3 regions of the Allobosea sp. PAMC 26642 genome follow, and region 3 is predicted to be linked to each of the others. Evidence: predicted binding sites of a transcription regulator. Region 3 holds the regulator's gene; each other region holds the start of a gene.
The links. Region 3 encodes PhoB, which activates phosphate uptake and scavenging genes when phosphate is short. Its sites were predicted from a motif close to TGTCATNNANCTGTCAT; they were not measured.

Region 1 (7,979 bases), 2.4 Mb from region 3:
GCGCCGTTCATCGTGACACCGGTTTCGCCGCTCGGAACGCGCGTCAGGCGGAACGTCCCGTCCAGCCGCGAGAGCCCCTCGCCGGCCCTGCCCAGTGCCTGCCGCGCGCCCTCTGGCAGAATCGGCCCGGCCAGAGCAGCCAGCGCATCGAAGCGCGGAGCACGGACACGGCCGGAGATCTCACCGCCTTCAGGCAGGAGCGCACCGGCCCCGTTCACCGAAACCCCCCCGAAACCGTCCACCGCCAGACGGCTCAGCCGCCAGCTGGCGCCATCCCGGCGCAGATCGAGATTGACCGAACCCGGCGGAGCATTGCGGAAGCGCGCCCGGTTCAACGCCAGATCGAGTGCGAGATCACGCGAACCGATCAGTCCGGCGAAATGATCCGCCACCGGCAGCGAGCCGAGATCGAGCCCGTTCATCGTCAGCTTCGCCGTCAGCGCCCGGGACGAAAGGTCTCCGGCGCCTTCGATCCGGATACCGGAGGCAGCGTTGACGGAGATCCGCGTCAGGTTGAGCCGTTCCGGCGTCCAGCCGCCGGCCGCCTCGGCCTCGATCCCCCCGAGCCCGCCGATGAAATCCGCCAGCGCCGGATCGAGCCCCGCGCGCAGCAGCGCCAGCGCGACGCGGCGTGCGTCGTCGGCCTTGAGCGTGACCTTGCCGGCCAGCCCGCCAGGACCGGCGCTGCCGGTTGCGCCGACGAGCGCGCCCGCCACCCGCAGCGAGGCGGAGCTGTCGCTCAGGCCCTCCTCGTTCAGTTTGCCGCGCAGCGCGATGGCCGAGAAATCCTCGCCGCGCCAGATCATCTGGTCGAGATCGAGCCCGATATCGAAGATACCGGGCAAGCCGCGCAGGCCGCGCTCGAAGCCGCTGCGCTCGCCGAGCGCGGCGACGAGCCCGTCCGCATCGAGCCGCCGCGCCCGCAGCGACAACGAACCGGCGCCCGAGCCGGGCAGAAACTGGCCCTCGCCTTCCAGCCGCGCCGCGCCGCCCGCGATATCGACGACGAGCCCGACGAGATCGAGTTGGCGGCTGCCGCCATGGACCCGTCCCGACAGGACGAGCGCCCCGCCCGGCGACAGCGTAAAGGCCCCCTCCAGAGTAGGCGCCACACCGCCGACCGTTACGGGGAGCACGATCGCGCCATCGAAGCCAACCTGCGTATCTTCCCCGGTCACAGATCCCTTGGTGCGCAGACGCCCGTCGGCTTCCATCGCGCCCGTCGATATCCTAAGGGACGCCCCGGCGACCTCGCCCTCGATCCGCCAGGGCCCGGCGAGGCTGACCGCGGAAATCTCGGCCGCCACGGGCGCGATCGTCACCGGCTCGCGGCCGGCTTCGCGCCAGATCAGCGCCGAGCGTCGCAGGCTGAGGCGGTCGAGACTGGTCTCGATCGGCAGGCCGGGGCCGATCCGCACCGGCAGCCGCACCGCACCGGCCTCGTCGGCGACGAGCGAGACTGTCGCGCCTTCGACCGCCGCATCGGAGAACCGGAATTCGCCGCGCGCCAGCGCCGACAGCGCAAGCTCGGCCGTGAATCGCTCAACCGTCGCAGTGCTGGCATCCCCCGACGCACCGCCGATCCGGACATCCGACAGCATCACCCGCGGCGACGGCAGCAGGGTCAGCCCGATGCCGCCGGCAACGCGTGTCTCGACGCCGAGCACCGTGCTGAGACGCTGCTCGATCTGCGGACGGTACATGCGCCAGTCGACGAAGCCCGGTCCGATCAGGGCCGCGAGCAGCGTCAGCACCAGCAGACCGGCCAGAACTGTCAGGCTCTCGCGCACCGGAGGTTTCGTTTCTCAAAAAGGATCATGGCCCAGCCATTATGCCGCCAAGTCGCGGCAAGATCACGACATTCCGGCCATATGATGAATGGTGGCGGGCTGCGCAAGCGTCACAGGGTGAGGATTTTGCCGGGATTGAGGATGTTCTGCGGATCGAGCGAACGCTTCAGCAGGCGCATCACCGCCAGCGCAGGCGCACCATGCTCGGCCTCGAGATATTTGATCTTCTTCTGGCCGACGCCGTGCTCGCCGGTGCAGGTTCCGCCCATGGCGAGCGCACGCTTCACAAGCCGCTCGATGAAGGCCTCGGCGCGCGCGACCTCGTCGGGGTCGGTCAGATCGACCAGCGGCTGGGTGTGAAAATTGCCGTCGCCGACATGGCCCGCGATCGGCGCGATCAGCCCGCTCGCCTCGATGTCGCGCTTGGTCTCTTCGACGCAATCGGCCAGTTGCGAGATTGGCACGCAGACGTCGGTCGCGACCGACTCCACGCCTGGCCGCAGCGCCCGCGCCGCCCAATAGGCGTCGTGCCGCGCCTGCCAGAGTTTCGAGCGATCCTCCGCCTTGGTCGCCCAGTCGAACGGCCCGCCGCCATACTCCGCCGCGATCTCGCCGAAGCGCTCCGACTGCTCCTTCACCCCCGCTTCCGTGCCGTGGAATTCGACGAACAGCATCACCGTCTCGGGCAGGCCAAGCTTGGAATGAAGGTTGACGCCGCGGATCATCACCTCGTCGAGCAGTTCGATCCGTGCCACCGGCAGGCCCGACTGGATGGTGACGATGGTCGCGTCGCAAGCCGCCTTCACGGACGGGAACGGGCAGATGCCGGCCGAGATCGCCTCGGGGATGCCGTGCAGCTTCAGCGTGATCTCGGTGATGATGCCGAGCGTGCCCTCCGAACCGATCAGCAGCCGCGTCAGATCGTAGCCGGCAGAGGTCTTGCGCGCCCGCGTCGAGGTCTTGACGATTGACCCGTCGGCCATCACGGCGGTCAGGGACAGCACATTGTCCTTCATCGTGCCGTAGCGCACCGCATTGGTGCCCGAGGCCCGCGTCGCCGCCATGCCCCCGATCGAGGCGTCGGCGCCCGGGTCGATCGGGAACATCAGGCCCTGGTCGCGCAGATGCTCGTTCAGCTCCTTGCGGGTGACGCCGGCCTCGACGACGACGTCGAGATCCTCGGCGTGCACGGCCAGGATCTGTTTCATCTGGCTCATGTCGATGCAGACGCCGCCATAGGGGGCATTCACATGGCCTTCCAGCGAAGTGCCGGTGCCGAAGGCGATTACGGGCACGCCATGACGGCCGCAAAGCGTGACGATTTCGGAGACCTCCTGCGTGCTGTGCGGAAACACCACCGCATCCGGCGGCTGGTTCGGGATCCAGGTCAGCGTATGGCCATGCTGCTGACGGACTGCCAGGCTGGTGACCAGACGATTGCCGAAGGACGCCGCCAGCGCCCGCGTGACGGCGGCAACCGCCGCGGCGGATGGCGGCAGCGTTGCAACAGGCGCGGCGGTGTCATGGTCTGCGGCGGGAAGGCTCATTGTCATCGTCCGATTTTGGCGCTTAACTTGGGTTTGGTCGAATTCGCAGCGGTCCACAGGATCACGCGACCGACCTTGGCGAAGTCGGGTGTCATCATCCTGCGCCTCGTCATAGACGGCAGGCGCGTTTCGCGCACCATAGAACACGCATTCGAAAGGCGCAGCCGCTTCGGCGACCGCGCCATCGACGGATAGGATGCCGGCCGGCGGCGGCGGCAGGAGATGGTTATGACAGACGAGATCCGCGCTCCGGCGCTGTTCTTCGCACCCTTTGTCTCGTCGATGATGCGGGTCGAACCGCAATGGATCGACTATAACGGCCATCTCAACATGGCCTATTACCATGTGCTGTTCGACCGGGCGACCGACGAGGTCTTTTCGCTGGTCGGCCTCAACCAGAGCTATGTCGATACCCGCCACGCCTCCTTCTTCGCGGCCGAATGCCACATCCTCTACAAGCGCGAGCTGACCGAGAGCGATCAGGTCCGCGTCACCGCCCAACTCATCGCCTTCGACGACAAGCGGCTGCATTATTATCTGGAAATGCGCCATGCCCATGAGGGCTGGCTCGCCGCCACCAGCGAGAACCTGTCCCTGCATGTCGATATGACAACCCGGAAGGTGACGCCCTTCCCGCCCGACATCCTGGCCAACATCGCGCTGATGAAGGCAGCCCACAGCATGATGCCGCTGCCCGCCACGATCGGACGGATCATCGGGATGCCGCGCAAGACCGCGATCACGGTCGAAGCCATGACGAGCGAGCAAGAGACCGAAACCGAGACGCGGCACTGACTGCGACAGCTTGTCGGCGTCAGCCGACTGACTCCGTTCAATCGGGATCGGGGATCTGCAGGACATGGCCGCAGGCCTTGCAATGCACGGCATCGGGCTCGTGGCGCTGCAGGGCGCAGCGCGGACACGGGAATGTCACTTTGTTCGGCCGGAAAACGGCCTGCGCCAGACGCACGAACAGTGAGATGCCGACGATCATTACCGCGATCGATGTGAGTTTGCCCGCGATACCGGGCAGGACGATGTCGCCGAACCCCGTGGTCGTCATCGTCGCGACGGTGAAATAGAAGGCGTCGACATAGCCTTCTAAGCCCGGCCGTCCGGCAAAGAAGAAGCTGTAGATGAAGCCCGTGACCACGAAGAGGAAGGTCGCGAGGTTGATCACCGCCTTGGCGGCATCTTCCCATGCGCGAAAGCGCGTCTGCCGCAGCTGCGCCCATATCGAGCCACGCTGCGACAGCGACCAAAGCCTCAGGATTCGCAAGAAGCCGAAATTGTCCAGCCAATGCGGGGCGAGCAGCGTGGCCAGAATGAACAGGTCGAGCAGCATGGTCGGCTGGCGCAGCAGCCGCAGCACGTTCGAAGAGGCGAGCATCCGGGCCGCGATCTCGACCATCAGGATGGCTGCGATCGAATAATCGATCCACAAAAAGGCCGGACGGTCCCGGATCAGCGGAGCCGCTATGAAAAAGGCGATGATCAGAACATCGATGATGGCCGCCGCCATCTGGAAGCGCAAAGCGGCCCGTGAGCGCCCGTGATAGAGCTGCCTCAGCCGGTCGCACATGCGCCCGAACCCAGCCTGCGCGTCCGTGTCTCCGGGTTGGCTCATCCTACCGGCGCTAGCATGGAGCCGATCGCATCGTCGAGTCCGGCAAGCCTGACGCGTCGGATCGATGGACGCTCGCGCTCAGGCTACGCGGCGAAGCCGCGCCAGCGCGGCATAACCGCCATAGAGTGCGTCGGTTAGAACGGCCGCCCCCCCGGAGCGCGCGACATCGTCCAGAACGGCCGCAAGCTCGCCCCGCGGCGTGACGTGGAACAGCGCGAGCCAGCGGTTCAGCACCGCCCTGAACGGCGCTGGCAACCCCCGCTGGTCGCCGAAATCCACGATATGCAATTCACCGTCCGGAGACAGTCGGCGCATCGCCTCCTCGACCACCCCGCGCCAAGGCGGGATCATCGACAGCGCATAGGAGATCACGATCCGGTCGAAGCCGGCCCGGCCAAACAACGCCTGCGGATCGAAACCGGTCGCATCCGCCTGAGCCAGGACGATACGCCCCGAGAGTCCAGCCCTTGCGACCGACTGCCGCGCCGTTGCCAGCATCGCGTCCGAAACGTCGAGTCCATGACAGGCGCGGCCCGGATAGGTCTGCGCGATCTTGATCAGGTTGCGTCCCGTGCCGCAGCCGATCTCCAGGATGCTGCCGCCCCGCGGCGGCGCCAGGCCGGCGATCAGTTCGTCTCGCCCGAGAAGATAGAACTTGCGGCTGGCATCGTAGATGTGGCGCTGATGGCGATACATCGCATCCATCAGGCCTGCAGCTTCGCCGCGAGAGGCGGCCTCGCTCACGCTGTGGCCCCCAGCACATAGAGATGAAAGGCGCCATAGATCGAGGAGCGGTCGCGCGCGCCGAGTTCGCGGCTTTTCTCCGCCTCGTAGTGCCAGCGGTTCAGGATCGCGTCCGGCACGCGGCCCGGCAGCAGGCGCTCATCGGCGGCGGTGCGGAAGATCACGCGCGCGCCCGGCTTCGCGGTTCGGGTGATCTGCGTCCACAGCGCCGTCAGATCGGCATCGTTCATCCAGTCCTGCGCATCGAGCAGCACATAGGCGTCGCAGCTCTCGGCCGGCTGCGCCGCGAGATGCGACGTGATCGCACTCTGATGATAGCCGACACGCCCCACCCGCGCCTTTACCGCCGCGAAATGCTGCGGCTGCAGATAGGGCGGCAGCGCCGCATCCGGGCTCTGCTCGTAGCCGCGCCCGAAAGCCTGCCGGGCAAAGTAGTTCGTCTTGAGATCGAAGCCGCAGGCAAGCCGCTCCAGCCGATGCCGCAGCACACCGCGAATGCCGTCGGGCCCATCCGCCGCCAAGGCCTTGTACTGCGCCGGCGGGATGCCGAGCCCGTAGAGCGAGGCGGGCTGGCGCACCAGCCAGCGCATCAGGCGACGGTCGAAGACCGGCGCGAGATGCCGGTCGAACAGCACGCGCTGCTCGGCCATGTCGCGCGCTTCGAGCATCGCGCGCGGGTCGTGCCCAAGTGCCCGGCCGAGCAGATGCCCTGCTCCGATGAAGCGGCCAAGCAGGCCATAGCGATAGAAATTCTTCGCGAAGACGTTGATCCGGCGACGTCCGTTCAGGCCGCGCCCTTCCCAGTAGCTGCGCGAGACCGGGTCGAGATGCGGCGCGATCGCCTCGTCATAGAGCGCGACATTGGCGGGCGACTGCGCCTGCCCGAAGAAGCGCAGGAACGCGGCGTGGTCGTCCACCCGCGCCAGCGCCGCGAGCTTGAGCTTGCCCAGCGCGATATGGGCGCCGTTCAGGTCGATGGCGCTGATCCGCGCCGGATCCGCGGTCAGATATGACAGGATATTGCAGGAGCCCGACGCGATGGCGACGACATGGTCGTCGGCCTTCAGCGCGAGCGCCTCCATATCGACGACCGGATCTTCCCAGATCTGCGGGTAGACCAGGCCCGAAAAGGCCAGCGTGAACATCCGCTCCAGCAGCCCGGCCCTGGAGAGAGGCTTGTTGCGGTGGACCGCCGAGGTCAATCCGAGCGTCGTATCCCGCCGCACCGTGCGCGCCGTCTGCATACTCATCAGCCCCTCGCGCGGCTCCATTGCGGTGGCGAGCCGACTAGAGGAGTCGCGTGACGGTAGGGTGACGCGCTTTGTCGGAAGTGGACCCCGACTGCCACGCGATCGTGAATATGCGAGATTTGCCAACAGCTGAATTTCGCGACGATGATCCCCATATTGCGGTCATAACCTGACATCGCTGCGAGCGGAGGAGTGACCAGATGAGCCTGATGGGTCTGTTCAGCCGGGACAAGGACGAGCCCGGCGATTTCGCGGTCACCCACACCGACGCCGAATGGCGCGAATTGCTGACGCCGGAACAGTATCGCGTGCTGCGCCAGCACGGCACCGAGCGTGCCGGCTCCTGCGCGCTGAACTACGAAAAGCGCGCGGGGACCTTCACCTGCGCCGGCTGCGACAATCCCCTGTTCACCACCGGCAAGAAATTCGAGAGCGGCACCGGCTGGCCGAGCTTCGACAAGCCGCTCGAAGGCGCCGTCGGCGTCACCGAGGACCGCAAGTTCGGCATGGTCCGCACGGAGGTTCATTGCGCCCGCTGCGGCGGCCATCTCGGCCACGTCTTTCCCGACGGCCCCCCGCCGACCGGCCTGCGCTACTGCATGAACGGCGTGGCCATGAACTTCGAACCTGCGGCCGGCACGGACGCGGCGTCGTGAGACGCCGTGCTCTTCTCGCGGCGCTCGGCTTCGTGGCGCTGGCAGCCTCGGGCACGGCCTTCGGCCAACAGGCCAAGCCGGCACCTGCCACGACGGCCACGGCGATCTTCGCCGGCGGCTGCTTCTGGTGCATGGAGCCGCCCTTCGACGCGCTGCCCGGCGTGCTCTCGACGACGTCGGGCTACACCTCCGGGACCACCACGAACCCGACCTATGCCGAGGTTTCGGCCGGAAAGACCGGCCACACCGAAGCGATGAAGATCGTCTACGACCCGACCAAGGTGACCTACGAGAAACTGCTCCACGTCTTCTGGCGCAACCACGACCCGCTGACGGCAAACGCCCAGTTCTGCGACAAGGGCAGC
Region 2 (7,979 bases), 1.5 Mb from region 3:
CCGCATTCAGGCCGTCGGGCGGGGCGAAGGCGCCGGCGACGTCCTGCGCGAGGCCCGGTTCCGACAGTGCCGAGAGAAGCGCCCGGAAGGCGGCCTGCGACTGGAAGACCGGGTCGGCGAAGCCCGCCGTGATAAGCGTGTCAGTCGTCATCAGGCGCTCCGAACCAGCGTGAAGAAATCGACCTTGGTCGCGGCGGCCTTGCGCGAAGCGAGGTCGCGCGCCGCCATCTGGCGCGCCGCGAGATCGGCGATGCCCCGCGTGAGTTCGCTACCTTGCGCCTCGCGCTGCAGGCGCGCATCGAGGATGGCGGCGAGCCGCGCCTTGCGGCCGTCGCGGCCGAGCGCATAGGAAAAGCCCATCGCGCCGTCGTCGAGCCTGACGACGCAGCGGGTCACCGTGGCCTCGCCTAGGTTGAAGCGCCGGCCGGCGCCGCCAGCGCGTCCCTCGACCATGACGGTGCCGGTCTCCGGTGCTTTAAGCACCTCATGGGCCGGCAGTTCGGGGCCGGCCAGGGCCTCGATCTCGCTGCGCGAGGCGCGCGCGAGGATCGCCATCCAGTGTCGTCGCGCGGTCGTGTCGGACATCGTCATGGGTCGTCTGGTCACTCGTTAATGTCTAGACTATGATAGAGTCGTTGCGAGCAAAGGTCTATACATTTTGCATGAAATTCTGATGACAGCCGATGCTGCCGAGGATCGCGGCACGGCCTGGCGGCGGATCGCCGACGAACTCGAAGCGGCGATCGGGCGGGGCGACTACGCGGTCGGCGATACGCTGCCGGCTTCGGTCGCGCTGGCCGAGCGCTACGGCGTGCATCGTCACACCGTGCGGCAGGCCTTCCGGCATCTGGCCGAGCGGGGGCTGGTGACGGTCGCGCGCGGACGCGGCACGCAGGTCAGCGCACCGCGTATTCCCTATGCGATAGGCCGGCGTGTCAGCATGCGGGCCAATTTTAGTCGGATCGGCATCGCGGCATCGCGCCGGCTGCTGTCGACTGCGCGGATCGAAGGCGATGCCGAGACCTGCGGGGTGCTGGGGCTGCAGGCTGGCTCGCCGCTCTGGCAGACGCAAGGCCTGAGCCTGGCCGACGGCACTCCGATCGGAACAGGGACGCACTGGCTTTCGGTCGCGCGCTTCCCGGATTTCGACGAGGCCTTCGCACAGGCCGGCGCCTCGATGACGGCAGCGCTCAAGGCCTTCGGCGTCGCCGACTATGTCCGCCTTTCGACGCGGCTGACGGCACGGCTCGCCAGCGAGCGCGAGGCGGCGCTGCTGGAGATCGAGCCGGGCAGCGCCGTGATGGTCTCGGCCGCTGTCGATGCCCTGCCGGACCTGACCCCGATCCATCTGGTCAACAGCGTCTTCGCCGGCGAGCGCATGGAGATGGTGGTGGAGCCGTTCAGCGAGGAGGCGCGCTAGCCGCCAAATCGCCCAGCCGCCAAGTTCCGGAGCCGGAGGTTCTTGCGCCGACGGAGGTTCGGCGCGATGCTTCTAACGGGAACACGCGACGCAAGATCGCGCGGAAACTGATCCGAGGAGAACGTCGTCATGATTCATTTCACCAGGCTGCTGCGCGCGGCTGTTCTCGTCGCGTCCTGCGGCATCGCGGGGCTCGCGCTGGCCGCGGATTATCCGGCCCCCAAGCGCGGGGTCTGGATCGCGAAGGACTTCCGCTTCAATACGGGTGAGACCCTGCCGGAGCTGAAGCTCGGCTATGCGACCGTGGGTGAGCCGACGGGCGAGCCGGTCGTGATCCTGCATGGCACGGCGGGCTCAGCGGACAGCATGCTGAGCCCGATCTTCGCCGGCGAGCTGTTCGGGGCCGGCCAGCCGCTCGATGCGAGCAAGTACTATATCATCATTCCCGACGCGGTCGGGGCGGGTGCGTCGTCCAAGCCGTCGGACGGCATGAAGGCGCGGTTTCCGCGCTACAACTACGAGGACATGGTTACGGCGCAGCACAGGCTGGTGAGCGAAGGCCTCGGCATCCGCCATGTCCGGCTCGTGCTCGGCAATTCAATGGGTGGGATGCAGACCTGGATGTGGGGCGTTAAATACCCCGATTTCATGGACGCGCTCGTGCCGATGGCGTCGCAGCCGACGGAAATGTCGAGCCGCAACTGGATGATGCGGCGCATGATCATCGATGCCGTCCGCAACGATCCGGAGTGGAAGGGCGGCGAGTACACGGCCCAGCCGCCGGCGCTCCGGATCGCCAATGTGTTCTTCGGCATCGCGACCAGCGGCGGCACGCTCGCCTTCCAGCAGATGGCGCCGACGCGGGAGGCCGCCGACAAGCTGCTGGACGAGCGGCTGAAGGCGGCTTTCAACGCCGATGCGAACGACTTCCTCTACCAGTGGGATTCCTCGCGCGACTACAATCCCGCGCCCAAGCTGGAGGCGATCAAGGCGCCCGTGCTGGCGATCAACTCCGCCGATGACGAGCGCAACCCGCCTGAGGCCGGCATCATGGAGCGCGAGCTGAAGCGCCTCGGGAATGCCAGGCTGTTGCTGATCCCGGGCAGTGCGGATACGCGCGGCCATGGCACCACGGGGCTTGCCAGGTTCTGGGCGAAGGATTTGGCAGACTGGCTGCCGACCGTGCCAAAGCGGTCGGCCGGCGGCAATTGACGAAGGCTTACCGCTTGCGTCGTCAGACCGCCCGCTGGCCGATGATCGCGAAGCGCAGCTTGCTCGAGAGGAAGTCGATCGCCGTCACGGCCGCCAGGATCAGCAGGATCAGGAAGGAGACCTGCTGCCATTCCAGCGTCCGGATGGTCTCGGCGAGATAGAGCCCGATGCCGCCGGCGCCGACGATGCCGATGATGGTCGAGGAGCGGGTATTGGATTCGATGTAGTAGAGTACCTGGCTCGCGATCACCGGCAGCACCTGCGGGATCAGGCCGAAGCGGATCTCGTGGAGCTTGCCACCGCCAAGCGAGGTCACACCCTCGACCGGCTTGCGGTCGGCCGATTCGATCGCCTCGGAATAGAGCTTGCCGAAGGCGCCGAGATCGCTGGTCATGATCGCGAGCATCCCGGCGAAGGGACCCAAACCCACGACATTGACCCAGATCAACGCCCAGATCAGCGCATCGACGCCGCGCACAGTGTCGAGCGAGCGGCGGGCGAGGAAATGGACGATCTTGTTGGCGACGACGTTGCGGGCGGCGATAAAGCCTAGCGGGAAGGCCAGGATCGCCGCGAGGATGGTGCCCAGGAAGGCGATCGCGATGGTCTCGAACAACGCCTTGACGAAGAGGGTGGCGCGGGCCAGCGAACCGGGATCGGGCGGCAGCATCAGCACAACGAAGGTGCCGAGATTGCCGAGGCCGGCGATGATCCGCGCCAACGAGACTTCGAGCGTGGTCAGGCCGTAGACGAAAAGCCCGAGCAGCCCGGCGACGACTACCAGCGTCACCAGCCGTGTCCGGAGCGAGCCGTCGATGGCGGTCTTGTGGCGAGCGACGAGCGCGGCGCGGTCGCCGGTCGAGAGAGCGAGCGTCATCGGCCGTGCTCCAGGCTCAGCAGCGCATGGCGCAGGCGCTCGGTTCCGTAGTCGATCAGCATCACGGTGACGATGATCAGCAGCAGGATCGCGCTGATGTCGCTGAAGTAGAATTTGCGGATGGCCTCGATCAGGTCCTGGCCGATGCCGCCGGCCCCGACGAAGCCCATGATAGAGGCGCCGCGCACATTGATCTCGAAGCGCAGCAGCGAATAGCTGGCGAAGTTCGACAGCACCTGCGGCACCACGGCGAAGCGGATGGTCTGCCACCAGCCGGCGCCTGTCGCGGTCAGGCCGTCGACCGGCTTCATGTCGATGTTCTCGACCACTTCCGAGAACAGCTTGCCCATGGCGCCCATGGTGTGGATCGCGATGGCGAGCACGCCGGGCAAGGGCCCGAGCCCGAAGGCGATGACGAAGATCAGCGCGAAGACGATTTCGGGAACAGTGCGGCTGAATTCGAGGAAGCGCTTGGTGGCAAAGCGCAGCCAGCCGGATTTGCCGAGATTGGCAGCGGCGACAAAGCAGAGCAGGAAGCCGCCGACCGCGCCGATGATCGTGCCGGTATAGGCGATCAGGATGGTTTGCCAGAGCAGCTTCAGCCAGCCTTTCCAGCCCCAGTACCATTCGGCGAAATCGGCACCCAAGCTGTTCCAGCGAAGGACGGGCATGGTCTCGAGAATGTATTTCGGGAAGCGCCAGGCGTTCTGCGCGAATTTACCGGGATCGACCTCGGAGCCAATCGCTGCGAGCCAGACACAGGCGGCGAAGATCGCAACGCCGATCAGGGTCTGCCGGCGTTTGGCCGACATCGCCTTTCGGTAGGTCTCGGAATGAGCGCGGATTTTGGGATCGGCGCTATCGAGGGCGAGGGTCATTCGGCTGTTGCCTTGCCGCGTGAGGCGCGGGAAACCCCTCTCCTTTAAGGAGAGGGGCAGGGGAGAGGTGACGGCCCTTGGAGCAGAGTGGCTTAGCGGACAGGGACGCTGCGGTCAGGGCGCAGCCCGAACTTCGAGCGGCCTTCGCCTGACCCTGCCCTCTCCCTCCGGGAGAGGGCTCCCCGTGTTTTACTCTGAGAGGGACGTGCTCCTGACTTACGACGCTTTCTTGCGGCGCAGCGCGTCGACGAACTTGTTGAGTTCGATGATCGGCTCATAGGCCTTGTTGTCGATGGCGACGAGCGGGCCCTGCTTGCCTTCATAGATCTTGTCGAAGGCGACCTTGTCCTGGGTGGCGAGGTTCAGGACCGAGTCGCGGATTTTGGCCTTGAGGTCGGTCGGCATGTCCGTGAGATAGGCCATCGGCGAGTTCACGATCTGCTCGGATTTGTAGATGATCCGGAAATCCTCGGCCTTGACCATGTTCTTGCGGGCCATGCGCAGGAGGTTGGATTCCTGCTCGTCGTTCCACCAGTTGGCGGCGACGTCGACCGTGCCCTGACCGAGCGCGATGACGGCGTTCTCGTGGCTGCCTGTATAGACGACCTTGGAGAAATAGGTCTCCGGGTCGATCTTCATGCCGTCGAGCGCAAAGCGCGGCACGTTGTTGCCCGAGGTCGAGTTAGGATCGACGAGGCCGAGATTCTTGCCCTTCAAATCTTCGATCTTCTGGTAGGGCGAATCCTTCTTCACGTAGAAGACCGAGTAGTAGCCCTTGGTGCCGTCGATATTGGTCTCGATGGCGAAGGCGTCGATCTTGGCGCCGGTCATCAGGGCGCGGGCGAAGGAGGAAGGGCCATACATGCCGATATGGATGTTGCCGGCGCGCTGGCCCTCGATCAAAGCGGCATAGTCGCTGGCGATGCGCAGCGTGACCTTGGTGCCGAGCTCCTTGGCGAGGTAGTTGACGAAGGGGGTGTAGCGCTCGACGACGCCCGAGGCGTTCTCGGCCGGGATGATTGCGAAGACGATCTCGGGATATTTCGCCTTCCAGTCCTGGGCAAGGGCGGGGGCCGCAAGCGATGCGGCGAAGCCGGCAGCGGCAAGCGTGAGGGTATGACGACGGGTCAGCATGGTGTGCTCCTGTTGCAGTCGGTTCGTGTTGTGATCTTCAGGCGTTGGCAGAGGCGATAGTCGACTCAGGCGGCATTCTGCTTGGCGCGCCGGGCTTCTTCGCCGGCGATGACGTCGAGCGCGTCGAGTGCTTCGGCGCCGGCATCCCTGGCCTCGATGCCGTAAAGCGCGGCCGCGACCTCACTGGTCAGCTGATGCGGCGGGCCGTCGAAGACGACCTTGCCGGCGGCCATGCCGATCAGCCGGTCGCAGTATTTCGACGCGATATCGAGGTGATGCAGGTTGCAGACGACGGTGATGCCATCCTCGCGATTGATCCGGAATAGCGCGTCCATCACCACCTGAGTATTGCGCGGGTCGAGCGAGGCGATCGGCTCGTCGGCGAGGATGATCTTGGGCTCCTGCACCAGGGCGCGGGCGATGGCAACGCGCTGCTGCTGGCCGCCCGAGAGCGTCTCGGCGCGCTGGGACAGCAGATGGCCCATGTCGAGCCGCTCCAGCGCGGCGATGGCGCGGATCTTGTCGTCTTGCGAGAAATGCTTGACCAGGGTCAGCATGGCGGAGCGGTGGTTCAGCCGGCCGAGCAGGACATTGGTCAGCACGTCGAGGCGGCCGACAAGGTTGAACTGCTGGAAGATCATCGCCGTGTCGCGGCGCCAGGCGCGCAATGCCGCGCCGTGCAGTCCCGTAACGTCGCGATCCTCCGAAAGGATGCGGCCCGCGCTGGGCTCGGCGAGGCGGTTGATCATGCGCAGCAGCGTCGACTTGCCCGCGCCCGAGCGGCCGATGATGCCGACCATCTCGCCTTTGGGGAGGTCGAGCGTGACATTGTCCACGGCAGCCTTATCGCTGAAGCGCTTGGTCAGGCCTTCGATGCGCAGCATGCCGGGGTTCCGCTCGCCTGCCGGGCGCGACATTGCCCGGCGGCTTGTGGCCGGGCGGGGTCGCGCTCCTGAACAGGATGATCAGCTAGACAGAGCAGATGACAGGGTGGTGACAGGGCCGAGCGGCGTCGACATCCATAGCGATGTCAGGCGCCGCGCAGCAGCATGTCGACGCAGGCGCCGACATAGGCCTTTCGCTGCGCGGCCGGGACCGGCTTGACCCCGAGCAATCCGCGAATCTGGTGGAAGCCCCGCAACATTCCGACGAACTGCTCGGCCATGACCCTGGCCTGCTTCGGGCCGACCGGCTGCTTCAGGCCGTCACCGATTTGTGATCGCTGTGTGAGCAGGGTGGCAAGATCGTCGATCATGCGCAGGGCGCCCGCTTCATAGGCGGCGCGGCCGAGTTCCGGGAACTGCGAGGCGGCGCTGACGATGAGCCGGTGCAAGTCAAGCGAGGCGGGGTTTGTCATCATCGCGAGCGCATCCTCGCCGAGGCGCAGCAGGACGCTGCGAAGGTCGCCATGTCCTGCCGGCTGCTTCAGCGGAATCGTCAGCTTTTCGGTGAGTTCGGCCGAAATCGCGCGAAACAGGGCCTTCTTGTCGGCGAAGTGGCTGTAGATGGTCTGCTTGGAGACGCCGGCGCGATGCGCGATCTGGTCGAGGCTGGCGCGCTCGAAGCCCTCCGCCAGGAACATTTCCGACGCGGCCTTGGTAATCGCGTGGTGCTTGTCGGGACGCGATTTCTCCGCTGGCAAGCGCCTTGCTTGCTCTCCGGTCGCGACCGGGTCCCGGAGTGAGGTTGATTCAGCCATGCTTCCGCCCATATGGTCTCTTATCAAACTGGACCGTCCAGTCCAAGTTAGTCACGCTGCCCCGGAGCGTCCAGTCCTATGAAGCGGTTTGCCCTTCTCCTTCTCGTGGCCGGCCTGGCCGGTGGCGGCTATTATGGCTACCGCCATTTCAGGGCCGGTGCGGAGCCGACACAGGCGCGCGCCGCGACGGCACCGCAGACCACGGGCGTGCCCATCGAGATCGGCAAGATCGAGGTCGCGACCGTCAACGAGGAGGTCGAGGCGCTCGGTACCCTTGCGGCGGATGAATCCGTGGTGATTGCGCCGGAGATCGCGGGTCGCGTCATATCGCTCGGCTTCAAGGAAGGCGAGCGTGTCAAAAAGGGACAGGAGCTGGTCAAGCTCGACACAGCCATCCTCGATGCGGAACTCAAGCAAGCCCAGGCGGATCTGAGCCTGGCGCGCGACACCTTCCAGCGCAACCAGTCGCTGGTCCAGCGCGGCGCGGGCACGCAGGTCGCGCTCGAACAGGCCACGGCCCAGCTCGCCTCCAACGAGGCGCGGGTCCAGCTCTCGCAGGCCAAGCTGGCGCAGTCGACGATCGTGGCGCCTTTCCACGGTGTCGTCGGCCTGCGCTCAGTCGGCGTCGGCGATTATGTCTCCGTCGGCAAGACGCTGATCACCCTGACCAATATCGACCCGATCAAGGTCGATTTCCGCGTGCCCGAAATCTTCCTGTCGCGCGTCAAGGTCGGCCAGCCGATCCAGGTCAAGGTCGAC
Region 3 (7,979 bases):
TCTTGCCGAACAGGATGTCGCCAAGCTGCTTGGGTGAGCCGATCGTGAATTTCTCGCCTGCGATCTCGTAGATTTCGTCTTCGAGCCGCGCCAGAGACTGCGCGAACTCGCCCGACAGCCGCGACAGGATCTGCCGATCGATTGCAATGCCGCGCGCCTCCATGCGGGCAAGCACGCCGATCAAAGGCCGCTCCAGCGTCTCGTAGACGGTGGTCCTGCCCTCGGCCGCAAGCCGGGGCTTCAGCGCCCTCCAGAGCCGGAGCGTCACGTCGGCATCCTCGGCGGCATAGTCCGTCGCCTTGTCGAGCGCGACTTTGTCGAAGCTCACCTGCGCCTTGCCGGTGCCGGCAACCTGGCCATAGGTAATTGTCTCATGGCCGAGATGCAGCTCCGACAGCCTGTCCATGCCATGCGAATTGCTGCCGGCATCGAGCGCGTAGGAAATCAGCATCGTGTCGTCGATCGGCGCCACCACGAACCCGTAGCGCTGCAGCAGCACGAGGTCGTATTTGATGTTTTGGCCGACCTTGAGCACGCCGGGATCGGCGAGCAGGGGCTTCAGCGCCGCGATCGCATCGTCGAGCGGAATCTGCCCTTCCAGCATGCCGCCGCCGAACAGATCCGTGCCGCCGCGATGCTGCAGCGGGATGTAGCAGGCCTTGTCGGGCGCCACCGCGAGCGAAATCCCGACGAGATCGGCCTGCATCGCGTCGAGCGCACTGGTCTCGGTATCGAGCGCAACGACCCCAGCCTCAAAAGCCCAGCCGATCCAGCGTTCCAGATCGGCAAGCGTCCGCACGCATTCATAGCTCGCGCGGTCGATCTTCTGCGCCAGCGCCTGGTTCTTGCGCGCGGCGGCGAGGTCGGCTGGGGTCGACGCGCCGTCGGTCGCGGGTGTGGCCGCACCGGGCTGCGTCACCGCCGCACTGGCGGCCAGCGAGAGCGACGGCCCGGTGCCCGCCGCATCGGCGCCGACATAAAGCGCCTTGAGTTCGGCCGCACGGGAGCCTCCGGGCGCCAAATCCGCATCGGCCTCGATCGCCGAGACATCGGCCTCGTAAGCCTCGCCCACCCGCTTGGTGATGGTGGTGAATTCCATCGCCTTGAGGAAAGCGATCAGCGGCGCCGGGTCGGGCTGGCTCAGCGTCAGATGTGACAGCGGCGTCTCGACCTTGACGTCATCGACCAGGCTGACGAGCCGGCGCGACATCAGCACCTTCTCGACGATCTCGGGATTGGTCAGCGTCTCGCGCCGCTTGGGCTGCTTGATCTCGCCGGCGCGCGCCAGCAGCGTATCGAGATCGCCATATTCGCCGATCAGCTGGGCTGCCGTCTTGATGCCGATGCCGGGTGCGCCGGGCACATTGTCGGTCGCATCGCCTGCGAGCGACTGCACATCGACCACGCGGTTGGGCATCACGCCGAAATACTCGACCACCTCCGGCTCGCCGATCTTGCGCTCGGGCCTGAAGCCGGCACCCTTCTTAGCGTCGCCGGAGGCGGGGTCGTACATCGCCACGCCCGGACCCACGAGCTGCATCAGATCCTTGTCGGCCGAGACGATCAGCACGTCGGCCCCGGCCTCGCGCGCCTGCCTTGCATAGGTCGCGATCAGATCATCGGCCTCGTAGACATCCTGCTCGACCGGGATCAGGCCGAAAGCCCGCACCGCCGCGCGCATCAGCGGGAATTGCGGGATCAGGTCCGGCGGCGGCTCGGAGCGGTTACCCTTATAGGCCGGGTAGATCTCCTTGCGGAACGAGTTCTCCGACTTGTCGAAGATGATGGCGAGATGCGTCGGTTTCACCCCGAGCACGCCGTCCTTGACGAACTGGAAGAGCTTGGTGGCAAACAGCCGCACCGCGCCCGAGGGCAGCCCGTCCGAGCGGGCATTGTATTTCCGGTCCTGGTTGATCGACTGGAAATAGGCCCGAAAGATGAAATTCGAGCCGTCGACCAGGAAGAGATGGTCGCCGGGCTTGAGGTCCGGGGCGGCGGCGTTCGGGGCTGTCTCGCTCATGGCGCGGACCATAAGCAACCGGCGCCGGGCGGTCTATCGCAGAGGCGGCGCGATCCGCAAGAAGCTGTCAGGAGTGGCCATGGCGTCCTGCTCGGGCTTGACCCGAGCATCTCTTCGACAGTGCCTTCTCGTCCTGAGATTCTCGGGTCTGCGCTTCGCGTCGCCCGAGAATGACGGTAGCGCCCTATTTCGTGATCGTATCGATCTCGGCCAGATCCTCGGGCGACAGCACCCAGTCAGCTGCTTTCACATTCGCCGCGATCTGCTCTGGCCTGGTCGCGCCTGCGATCACGCTGGAGACCACCGGCTGGGCCGCCAGCCAGGAGAAGGCGAGCTCGACCAGCGTCCGGCCCCGCGACTCGCAGAAATCCGCCAGCTTCTCGGTCTTGTCCCAGTTGGCGTCGGTCAGGACTTCCGCAGCGCGCGGCGCCTCGCGCGTCATGCGCGCGCCCTCCGGCAGTGGGGCGTTGCGCTTGTACTTGCCGGTGAGAAGGCCGTTGGCCAGCGGAAAATACGGCAGGAGCCCCATGCCGTAGTGACGGGTGGCGGGCAGCAGGTAGCTCTCGGCCCCACGCTTGAGCAGGCTGTACTCGTCCTGGCACGAGGCGAAGCCGGTAACGCCCAGATCGCGCGCCGTCCAGGCGGCATCCGCCACCTGCCAAGGCGCGAAATTCGAGCAGCCGATATAGCGCACCTTGCCCTGACGGATCAGGTCTTCGAGCGTCCGCAGCGTCTCCTCGATCGGGGTCAGCGAGTCGGGCCGATGAATCTGGTAGAGGTCGATCCAGTCGGTCTTCAGCCGCTTCAGCGAAGCCTCGACCGCGTTCATGATGTAGTGCCGCGAGCCGCCCTTCATCGTGCCGGCTTCGTTCATGTCCATGCCGAACTTCGTCGCCAGCACGATGTCCTTGCGGCGCGCGCCGAGCAACTGGCCGAGCACGGTCTCGGAGCCGCCGCGATTGCCGTAGACATCGGCGGTATCGAACAAAGTGATGCCGTTCTCGATCGCCGCATCGACGACCTTGCGTGCCGCGTCGTCATCGATCCGGCCGCCGAAATTATTGCAGCCGAGGCCGACGAGCGAAACGCGAAGGCCGGAGCGACCGAGATTGCGGGTGAGCATGGGAAAGCGTCCTTCATGGCGAATGATGCAAGGGACCAGACCCGGACGCCGTTCGCAATCGCCATGGACGCAGGGCCGCCGCGCGACGCGAACGCCTCACCCCCGAGCGAATGTCTCGTCGAAGGCGTAGCCGGCGCCGCGCACGGTGCGCAGCGGGTCTTTCGTATTATCCGGCGTGATCGCCTTGCGCAGGCGTCCGACATGGACGTCGACAGTGCGCTCGTCGATATAGACGTCGCGGCCCCAGACGGCGTCGAGCAGCTGAGCGCGCGAATAGACCCGGCCCGGCGCCTGCATCAGGAATTCGAGCAGCCGGAACTCGGTCGGTCCCAGATGCAGCTCGGAACCCGAGCGGCGCACGCGCCGCGTCGTGCGGTCGAGTTCGAGATCGCCGGCTGCCAGCAGCCCCGCGACGTGGCCCGGCTTGGCCCGGCGCAGCAGCGCCTGAATGCGCGCGATCAGCTCGGGCAGAGAGAACGGCTTGACGACATAGTCGTCGGCCCCGGTGGCGAGACCGCGCACCCGCTCGGTCTCCTCGCCGCGAGCCGTCAGCATGATGATCGGCACGCGCTCGGTGTCGCGCCGCGCCCGCAGGCGGCGGCAGAGCTCGATGCCCGACAGGCCGGGCAGCATCCAGTCGAGCAGCACGAGATCGGGCGTGTTGTCGCGCAGGTGCAGCTCCGCATCGTCCCCGCGCGCAACGCTGTCGACCTCGAAGCCCTCGGCTTCGAGATTGTAGCGCAGGAGCAGCGTTAGCGGCTCCTCGTCCTCGACGATCAGGATGCGTGCGGGCATGGCGGGTTTCCAGATGTTGGGCGGTTCCCTGCGCGTCATTCTCGGGATTGACCCGAGAATCCCTCACACCAGAACCCTCTGGTGTCCGAGATGGTCGGGTCAAGCCCGACCATGACGCGACGGGTGTCAGCTCCCGAGCACTGCCTCGACGCTGATATCGGTCGTGTCGAGCTTGGGCCGGTTCAGGTCCAGCGACTCGCCGGTGACGAGATAATGGATCGTCTCGGCGATGTTGGTGGTGTGGTCGCCGATACGCTCGACGTTCTTGGCGCAGAACAGCAGATGCGTGCAGAAGGTGATGTTGCGCGGATCTTCCATCATGTAGGTCAGCAACTCGCGGAAGAGCGAGGTGTAGAGCGCGTCGATCTCGCCGTCGCGGTGCCAGACTTCCATCGCCTTCTGCTCGTTCCCAGCGGCATAGGCGTCGAGCACGTCCTTGAGCTGGGCCTGGACGAGGCGGCTCATATGCTCCAGCCCGACCACGGCGCGGTGCGGCGGCTGGAACTGGCCGGAGATGGCCACGGCGCGCTTGGCGATGTTCTTGGCGAGATCGCCGACGCGCTCGATGTCGGAGGCGATGCGGATCGCCGAGATCAGTTCGCGCAGATCGTTGGCGAGCGGCTGGCGGCGCGCGATGGTCAGCACGGCGCGTTCTTCGACATCGCGCTGCAGGTTGTCGAGGCGCTGGTCGGCGCTGATCACCTTCTGGGCCAGCGCGGTATCGCGGCGCACCAGCGCCACGGTGGAATCGCCGAGCATACGCTCGGACATCCCGCCCATCTCGGCAAGGCTGCGGCGCAGCGCTTCAAGTTCGGCGTCGTAGGAGCGGACGATATGGTCGGTCATCGGCGTGTGTCCCTGTGCAGAGCGGAGTTCGATTCAGCCGAAGCGGCCGGTGACGTAGTCCTGCGTCTGCTTCTTGGCGGGGTTCATGAAGATGGTGTTGGTCGGAGCGAACTCGATCACCTCGCCGAGATACATGAAAGCGGTGTACTGCGAGATGCGCGCCGCCTGCTGCATGTTGTGGGTGACGATGACGATGGTGAAGTCGGTCTTCAGCTGCTCCAGCAGATCCTCGATCTTGCCGGTCGAGATCGGGTCCAGCGCCGAGGTCGGCTCGTCGAACAGGATCACCTCGGGCTTCTGCGCAATGGTGCGCGCGATGCACAGGCGCTGCTGCTGGCCGCCAGAAAGGCCCATGCCCGACGCCTTGAGCTTGTCCTTGACCTCATCCCAGAGCGCGGCGCGGCGCAGGGCGCCCTCGATGCGGTCGTCGAGCTCGGATTTCGGCGGCTTCTCATACAGGCGGATGCCGAAGGCGACGTTGTCGTAGATCGACATCGGGAAGGGTGTGGGCTTCTGGAAGACCATGCCGATGCGCGAGCGCAACTCGTTGACGTCGATGTCGTTGGAGATGACGTTGCGGCCGTCGAGCATGATCTCGCCCGTCGCGCGTTGCTCCGGATAGAGCGAGTAGATGCGGTTGAAGATGCGCAGCAGGGTCGACTTGCCGCAGCCCGAGGGGCCGATCAGCGCCGTGACATGGCGGTCGCGGAAGTCGAGGTTGATGCTCTTCAGAGCCTTGTGCTCGCCATAGTAGAAATCGAGGTTCTTGACCGCGATCCGGACGGGGGCATCGGCGTCGAGCGATTGCGGGCTCAGTTCAAGAGTCGAAAGCATCGACAGGTTCCTTCAGATCGGACGCGACGGGTCTTGGCGTCGGCTTTTACTTGGAGCCGCGCACGATGCGGCGGGCGATGATCGAAAGCAGCAGGATCGAGACCGTGATGATCAGCGAACCGGCCCAGGCGAGCTCCTGCCAGTTCTCATAAGGAGCAGAGGCGAACTGGTAGATCGTCACGGGCAGGTTGGAGACGCCGCCCTTGAGCGTGGGCGAGAACCAAAAATTGTTGTTCAGCGCGGTGAAGATCAGCGGCGCGGTTTCGCCGGCGATGCGGGCGAGTGCCAGCAGGATGCCGGTGACCATGCCGGATTTCGCCGCCCGCCAGGTGATCGAGGTGATCACGACAGAGGGCGGCGCGCCGAGCGCCGAGCCTGCCTCGCGCAGCGGACCGGGCACGAGCCGCAGCATGTCCTCGGTGGTGCGCACGATCACCGGGATCGCGATGATGCCGAGCGCCACGCCGCCGGCCCAGCCGGAATAGCCGCCCAGCGGCTCGACCATGATGACGTAGACGAACAGGCCGATCAGGATCGACGGTGCCGAGAGCAGGATGTCGTTGATGAAGCGAATCAGGTCGGCGAGCTTCGAGCCCTTGCCGTATTCGGCGAGATAGGTCCCTGCCAGAACGCCGATCGGCGTCGCCACGACGATGCCGAGGAAGGTCAGCACGATCGAGCCGACGATGGCGTTGGCGAGACCGCCGCCCTCGGAGCCGGGGCCGGGCGTGACCTGGGTGAAGGTCGCGACGGACAACCCGCCGATGCCCTTCACGATCAGCATTCCGAGGATCCAGAACAGCACGAAGATCGCCAGGAAGGTGAAGCCGGTGGCGATGACGCGCATCAGCTTGTCGGCGGTGCGGCGCGACTGGCGGACGCGGCCCCATTCGGCATGGGGAAGGGCGCGGACGGTGGACGGTGTCGTCAGGCTCATGACCAGCTCGCTCAGTAGGCTTTGACGCGCGACACGAGGATGCGCGCAATGACGAGGACGACAAAGGTGACGAAGAACAGGATGCAGCCGAGCGCGATCAGCGCGTTGAGCTGCAGGCCCATGGCCTCGTTGAATTCATTGGCGATACGCGAGGCGATCGTCGAGCCCGGATCCATGATCGAGGCCGAGAGGCGGTTCGCATTTCCGACGACGAAGGTCACGGCCATGGTCTCGCCGAGCGCGCGGCCCAGCCCCAGCATGACCGCGCCGATGATCGAGACGCCGGCCTGCGGGACAAGCACGTGGCGCACGACCTCCCAGGTCGTCGCGCCGATGCCATAGGCGCTCTCGCGCAGCACGGAGGGGATCTGGTCGAGCATGTCGCGGGTGATCGAGGCGATGAAGGGGATGATCATGAAGGCGAGGATGATGCCCGCCGTCAGGATGCCGAGCCCCGAGGGCGAGCGCGAATACAAAACCGTGCCGACGATCGGTAGTCCCTCGACGATGTTGGAGAGCGGAATTTGCACATAGGCCGCGAACAGCGGCACGAAGACGAACAGGCCCCACATGCCGTAGATGATCGAGGGCACGGCGGCGAGCAGTTCGATCGCGGTGGAGACCGGCTGCTTGAACCAGGGCGGCGCGAGCTGCGTCAGGTAGACCGCGATGCCCAGGGACAGCGGCACGCCGATCACCAGCGCCAGGAAAGCGGTCGACAGCGTGCCGACGATGGCAGGCCAGGCGCCGTACTGGTCGTTCTGGGTGTCCCAGACGCTCGAGGTGATGAAGCCGATGCCCATCTCGCGGAAGGCAGGCCAGCCGCCGACCACCATCGAGAACATGATGCCGGCGAGCAGCACGAGCACAAAGAGTGCCGAGAGGAAGCTCGCATTGCGGAAGATGATGTCGAAGGTGCCCTTGGGCGTCTTGCGCTGGATCGGCGCAGCCGGGATGTCCATTTGGTTTGTCACGGCTGTCATCCGTGGAACTCCGGTCAAAGCAAAACAAATCGAGGCAAGAAGAAGCGAGGCGGGGAGAGGCGAAAGCGATCGTTATCTCTGGATCGAACCCTCATCCCGAAGAGCGGGTATGAAATAAACCGCTCCTCGGGATGAGGGTCGAGAGAGGCGAAGCGGGATGAATCCCGCTTCGCCCTTGGATCGACGATCAGAAGATCGGCTTGCCGGCCGGGTCGGTGACGCCCTTCCAGGCGTTGCGGACCTGATCCTTGACGGCGGCCGGAAGCGGCACGTAGTCGAGGTCGAGAGCGAGCTTGTCGCCGTTCTTGAAGGCCCAGTCGACGAACTTCAGCGCGGCCTGCACTTCTTCCGGCTTCTCCGGCTTGGCGTGGACGAGGATGAAGGTCGCGGCTGTGATCGGCCAGGCCTCGGCGCCCTTCTGGTTGTTCAGCGAGATGCCGA

Region 1: a site for PhoB is predicted at 7,009-7,025, ahead of AXW83_RS10215 (BtaA family protein). Genes of this name have one in related genera too.
Region 2: a site for PhoB is predicted at 6,504-6,520, ahead of phnC (phosphonate ABC transporter ATP-binding protein). Genes of this name have one in related genera too.

The regions. Positions count from the first base shown of each region.
Region 1 covers NZ_CP014301.1:2,150,989-2,158,967, forward strand. Annotated here, with positions in the region: gene AXW83_RS10190 (AsmA family protein) at 1-1,790, opposite strand, end outside; gene AXW83_RS10195 (FAD-binding oxidoreductase) at 1,901-3,337, opposite strand; gene AXW83_RS10200 (thioesterase family protein) at 3,566-4,132, shown strand; gene AXW83_RS10205 (potassium channel family protein) at 4,170-4,964, opposite strand; gene AXW83_RS10210 (class I SAM-dependent methyltransferase) at 5,043-5,708, opposite strand; gene AXW83_RS10215 (BtaA family protein) at 5,705-6,958, opposite strand; gene msrB (peptide-methionine (R)-S-oxide reductase MsrB) at 7,159-7,614, shown strand; gene msrA (peptide-methionine (S)-S-oxide reductase MsrA) at 7,611-7,979, shown strand, end outside.
Region 2 covers NZ_CP014301.1:2,989,963-2,997,941, reverse strand. Annotated here, with positions in the region: gene phnH (phosphonate C-P lyase system protein PhnH) at 1-151, opposite strand, end outside; gene phnG (phosphonate C-P lyase system protein PhnG) at 151-585, opposite strand; gene phnF (phosphonate metabolism transcriptional regulator PhnF) at 674-1,420, shown strand; gene AXW83_RS14435 (alpha/beta fold hydrolase) at 1,550-2,632, shown strand; gene phnE (phosphonate ABC transporter, permease protein PhnE) at 2,655-3,509, opposite strand; gene phnE (phosphonate ABC transporter, permease protein PhnE) at 3,506-4,387, opposite strand; gene phnD (phosphonate ABC transporter substrate-binding protein) at 4,604-5,521, opposite strand; gene phnC (phosphonate ABC transporter ATP-binding protein) at 5,587-6,405, opposite strand; gene AXW83_RS14410 (TetR/AcrR family transcriptional regulator) at 6,552-7,163, opposite strand; gene AXW83_RS14405 (efflux RND transporter periplasmic adaptor subunit) at 7,299-7,979, shown strand, end outside.
Region 3 covers NZ_CP014301.1:4,503,826-4,511,804, forward strand. Annotated here, with positions in the region: gene polA (DNA polymerase I) at 1-2,020, opposite strand, end outside; gene AXW83_RS21570 (aldo/keto reductase) at 2,205-3,143, opposite strand; gene phoB (phosphate regulon transcriptional regulator PhoB) at 3,240-3,938, opposite strand; gene phoU (phosphate signaling complex protein PhoU) at 4,065-4,784, opposite strand; gene pstB (phosphate ABC transporter ATP-binding protein PstB) at 4,818-5,618, opposite strand; gene pstA (phosphate ABC transporter permease PstA) at 5,665-6,555, opposite strand; gene pstC (phosphate ABC transporter permease subunit PstC) at 6,567-7,538, opposite strand; gene pstS (phosphate ABC transporter substrate-binding protein PstS) at 7,726-7,979, opposite strand, start outside.